Regions from separate parts of the Kocuria himachalensis genome, predicted to be linked through region 2. Evidence: predicted binding sites of a transcription regulator. Region 2 holds the regulator's gene; the other holds the start of a gene.
The links. Region 2 encodes HspR, which represses chaperone genes until heat shock. Its sites were predicted from a motif close to AAGTTGAGTCNNNNNGACTCAACTT; they were not measured.

Region 1: a site for HspR is predicted at 1,268-1,292, ahead of ACYVM4_RS11110 (Hsp20/alpha crystallin family protein). Genes of this name have one in related genera too.

Annotation. Positions count from the first base shown of each region.
Region 1 is NZ_BAAGPL010000016.1:60,305-62,759, forward strand. It holds gene ACYVM4_RS11100 (TetR/AcrR family transcriptional regulator) at 1-8, opposite strand, end outside; gene ACYVM4_RS11105 (Gfo/Idh/MocA family protein) at 101-1,195, shown strand; gene ACYVM4_RS11110 (Hsp20/alpha crystallin family protein) at 1,326-1,838, shown strand; gene ACYVM4_RS11115 (NADP-dependent isocitrate dehydrogenase) at 2,039-2,455, shown strand, end outside.
Region 2 is NZ_BAAGPL010000019.1:207,417-209,871, reverse strand. It holds gene ACYVM4_RS13340 (DnaJ C-terminal domain-containing protein) at 1-832, shown strand, start outside; gene ACYVM4_RS13335 (heat shock protein transcriptional repressor HspR) at 834-1,274, shown strand; gene ACYVM4_RS13330 (GNAT family N-acetyltransferase) at 1,303-1,797, opposite strand; gene trmB (tRNA (guanosine(46)-N7)-methyltransferase TrmB) at 1,794-2,455, opposite strand, start outside.

The DNA of each region.
Region 1 (2,455 bases), on a different contig from region 2:
CGGGGCACGGCCTCAGCCTACGCCACGAACGGTCGTTCGATCGGCGCCGGCGGGCGGAACGGTGGGCGGTGGGCCGCGGCCGGCGTGGCAGAATGCGCCCATGCCTGCCCAGACGCTCAGCCCGTTCGTCGACGCCGCCCTCGACGCCGCCCACCTGGACGACCCCGGCACCGCGACCGGCCGCACGCTCGGGTGGGGCGTGGTCAGCACCGCCGACATCGCGGAGAAGGTGGTGCCGGACATCGCGGCGCTGCCCGACGCCCGGCTCGTGGCCGTCAGCTCGCGGGACCAGGCCCGCGCCGAGGACTTCGCCCGCCGGCACGGCGTGGAGCGGGCCTACGGCGCCACCGCCACCGCCACGGGACTGGAACGGCTCGCGGCCGACCCGGACGTGGAGATCGTCTACGTGGCCACGCCGCACGGCTACCACCACCGGGACGTCTCGGCGCTGCTGCGGGCCGGCAAGCACGTGGTGTGCGAGAAGGCCCTCGCCATGACCGCGGGGGAGGTCCGGGACCTGCTCCGCCTGGCCCGCGAGCACGGCGTCTTCCTCATGGAGGCCGTCTGGACCCGCATGACCCCCGGCTTCCGCACCGCGATGCGCTGGGTCCGGGAGGGCCGGCTCGGCCGGGTGCGCTCGGTCGAGGGGTCCATCGGCACGCACCGGGCCCTGGATCCGGCCCACCGGCTGTTCCGCAGGGCCGACGGCGGCGGGGTGCTGCTGGACATGATGGTCTATCCCCTGACGTGGACCTCCGCGGTGCTGGGGGCCCCGGAGCGCTGGAGCGCCCGCGCCGAGCTCGGCGCCACGGACGTGGACCTGGACACCGCCCTGACCCTGGACTTCGGGCACGGCCGGGCCCACGTGAGCGGCACCCTGGCCTCCACGGTCCCCCACCAGGTGACGATCAGCGGCACGGACGGCTGGTTGCGCGTGGACGGGCGGATCAACTGCCCGACCACCCTCGTGCTGCAGACCGCCGAGGGCGCCCGCACGGGCGCCGCCCCCGTCGTGGAGCACGTGGACGTGGCGGGCGCCGGGTACGTCTTCGAGATGCGCGAGGCCACGCGCTGCGTGCAGCAGGGTCTGCTCGAGTCCCCCGTCATGCCGTGGGCCGACTCCCTCGAGCTCGTCGAGCTCTTCGACCGGGTGCGGGAGCGGATCGGGGTGCGGTACCCCCACGACGCCCGCTGAGGGGCGGTTCTCCCTGGGCGATGACGCCCCGGACCTGTTGAAGACCCCCGGGAGCGGCACTATCATGGTCAACAGTTGAGTTGATCCGACTCAACTAAATGTCGAAGACATTGCTCATATGGTTGAGGAGATGATTGACGTGGCCACGATGTTCACCCCGTTCAACGATTTCGACCGGCTCGCCGCCTCGCTGTTCGCCCGGCAGGGTCTGCGCGAGATGCCCATGGACCTGTACCGGGACGGCGACCAGTACATCCTCCGGGCGGACCTGCCCGGCATCGACCCCGAGAGCGTCGACGTCGACGTCGACGGCCAGCTGCTGACCATCCGGGCGGAGCGGGACCTGCCCGAGGTGCAGGACGTCCAGTGGATCACCCGGGAGCGGCAGAGCTCCTCGTTCGTGCGCCAGCTCAACCTGGGCCAGGGCATCGACATCCAGAACATCGCCGCGAACTACGACAACGGCGTGCTCACGGTGACGATCCCCGTCTCGGCGCAGGCCAAGCCGCGCAAGATCCAGGTGGTCTCCGGCCAGGGCGAGCAGCAGGCCCTGGGCGAGGGCCGGGAGGAGTCCGGCGACCGCGTGATCGGCGAGGGCGAGATCGTCAACGGCGCCGGGTCCACCCAGTCCACCGAGGGCTGAGCCCGGTCCGCCGGCACCGGCGCAGCCCCGGGCGGCACGCCACGGCCACGGGCCCGCTCCCCACGAGGGGAACGGGCCCGTCCCCGCGCCCGGGCCGTCCGCGCCCTCCGACCGGACAGCGGACGGGGCGCCGCCTCGGGTATCTTGGCACCAGGAAGCAACACCACCGGTCCGACGACATCCTGGGAGACAGCCCGCACATGGCCAAGATCATCTACACCCGCACCGACGAGGCGCCCCTGCTCGCCACCTACTCGTTCAAGCCGATCATCGAGGCCTACGCCTCGACCGCCGGCGTCGAGGTGGAGACCCGGGACATCTCCCTGGCCGGCCGCATCATCGCCGCCTTCAGCGACCGCCTGCCCGAGGACCAGCGGGTGGACGACGCCCTTGCCGAGCTCGGCGAGCTGGCCAAGAAGCCTGAGGCCAACATCATCAAGCTGCCCAACATCTCCGCCTCCGTCCCGCAGCTCAAGGCCGCGGTCAAGGAGCTGCAGGAGCAGGGCTTCGCCCTCCCGGACTACCCGGACGAGCCCCGCTCCGAGGAGGAGAAGGAGACCCGGGCCCGCTACGACAAGATCAAGGGCTCCGCGGTCAACCCGGTGCTGCGCGAGGGC
Region 2 (2,455 bases):
CGAGGAGCGCAAGCAGTACGACGCTATCCGCGCGATGGGCTCCGGGGCGCGCTTCACCGCCGGGGGCCCGAGCGGCGCCGGCGGCTCGGCGAACTTCGAGGACCTCTTCGGCGACATCTTCGGGGGCGGCGGCGGAGGGCGCCGTCGTCGCACGACCTACTCCACGGGCGGGTCGGGCGGTCCCGGCGGCCCGGGCGGGTTCGAGGACCTGTTCGCCCAGTTCGGCGGCCAGACCGGGTACGGGGCGCCGGGCGGCTACGGCGGGTACCAGGCACCCCCGGCGCGCGGGGAGGACATCCGGACGGAGACGACCATCCCGTTCCGGTCCTCGGTGCACGGCACCACCATCAAGCTGCGCCGGGGCAACGGCCAGGAGACCACGGTGCGCATCCCGCGCGGCGTGCGCGACGGGCAGAGGCTCAAGCTCGCCGGCAAGGGCCACTCGGGCGCCGGCGGGGCCGGTGACCTCTACGTCACCGTCCACGTGACGCCGCACGCCTTCTTCCAGCGCGTCGAGGGCACGGACGACGTCGAGGTCACTGTGCCGATCACGTTCCCCGAGGCGGCCCTGGGCGCCACGATCGAGGTGCCCGTGCTGGACGGCGGCACCGTGCGCGTGAAGGTGCCGGCGGGAACGTCCTCGGGCCGGCGGTTCCGCGTCAAGGGGCGCGGGTTCAGCACGGCCAAGGGCACGGGCCATCTGATCGTGACGGTCGAGGTGCACGTGCCGGCGGAGCTGGACGAGCAGGCGCAGGCCGCCGTCCGGGCGTTCGCCGAGGCGACCGCGGCCGATGACCCCCGGGCCCGCCTGGCCGAGAAGGCACGGGTGTGAGATGGCACTGGACGCCGACCAGCCGCTGTTCGTGATCTCCGTGGCCGCGGAGATCGCGGAGATGCACCCGCAGACGCTGCGCCAGTACGACCGGCTCGGCCTCGTCAAGCCGTCCCGCGCCCCCGGCCGCGCCCGCCGCTACTCCCAGCGCGACATCGAGAAGCTGCAGCAGATCCAGGTGCTGTCCCAGCAGGGCGTGTCCCTCGAGGGGATCCGGCGCATCCTCCAGCTGGAGAACCAGGTCGCGGCCCTCCGGTCGAGGGTGGCGGAGCTGTCCCAGGAGCTCGAGGACGCCCGGGACCGGGCCGAGGAGTCCTCGCGCATCTTCGCCGCCGGTGTCGGCGGGGACGTGGTGCGCATGGCCCGCGGCGCCCGTCCCCGGGCCCGCAAGATCTCGCAGGCCGTGGTGCTCTACCGGCCCCCGCGCCAGCAGGAGCGCTGAGCGGCACCGGTCGGACGACCGGTGCGGGTCAGGGCAGGTGCTTCTCGAAGCCCACGTCGTACGCGCCGCCCGCATAGGCCCGGGCGGTCCCGGGCAGCGGGACGTACCCGCTGCTGCGGTACAGGGCGGAGGCCTCGGGCTGACGACTGCCCGTGGTGAGGTAGACGCGCCGGTAGCCCGCCGCGGCGGCGAGCCGCTCGAGCTCGGCCAGGACCCGCCGCGAGATCCCTCGCCGGCGGTGCGCCGGGGCGGTCCACACCCGCTTGAGCTCGGCCGTGGCGTCGTCGTACCGGCGGAACGCGCCGCCGCCCACCGTCACGCCGCCCTCGAGGAGGAGCAGGAGCCCCCCGGTGGGGGCGGTGAAGTCGGCCAAGGGGTGGTGCGCCATCTCCTCCGCCCCGATCTCGGGGCCGTAGCGCTCCACGTACTCGAGGTGCAGGCCCTCGAGCAGCGGCTGCGTGCGGGGATCGCCCGGGAGCACGACGACGAAGCCGTCGCGCTCCGCGCCGGGGACGGCGCTCACGCCGTCCGGCGGTAGACGAGGTCGCGTGGGACGCGGCCCGTCTCCCGCGCCTTGCGCTCGAAGCTCGTGAGGACCCGTCCCTCCCAGCGGGGGGCCCAGCCCGTGTCCGGGTGCTCGTCGTCGGCGAGGGGTCCCGGGTGGACGTTCTCGAAGTGCGGGGACGCGTCGAGGACCTCGCGCATCACCAGGGCGTACTCCTGCCAGTCCGTGGCGAGCCGCCACAGCCCGCCTGGCGCGAGCACCCGGGCCGCGAGCTCGGCGAACGCGGGGGAGACCAGGCGCCGCTTGTGGTGGCGGGTCTTGTGCCAGGGGTCGGGGAAGAACACCCACAGCTCGTCGACCGAGGCCGGGGCGAGCATGTGCTCCAGGACCTCGGGCGCGTTGGCCTGCACCACGCGGACGTTGTCCACACCGGCCTGGCCCGCCTTGAGCAGCAGGTCCGCGATCCCGGGCTTGTACACCTCGACGGCGAGGAAGTTCCGCGCGGGGTCCTGGGCGGCGGCGTGCACGACAGCCTCCCCGAGCCCCGAGCCGACCTCCACGACCAGGGGCGCCTCGCGCCCGAAGGCCGCGGCCGCGTCGAACTCGTGGTCGGGGTGGACGGAGGTGTCCGTGCGCACGCGCGGGACGTCGAGCACCCGGGAGGGCGCCCAGTCGT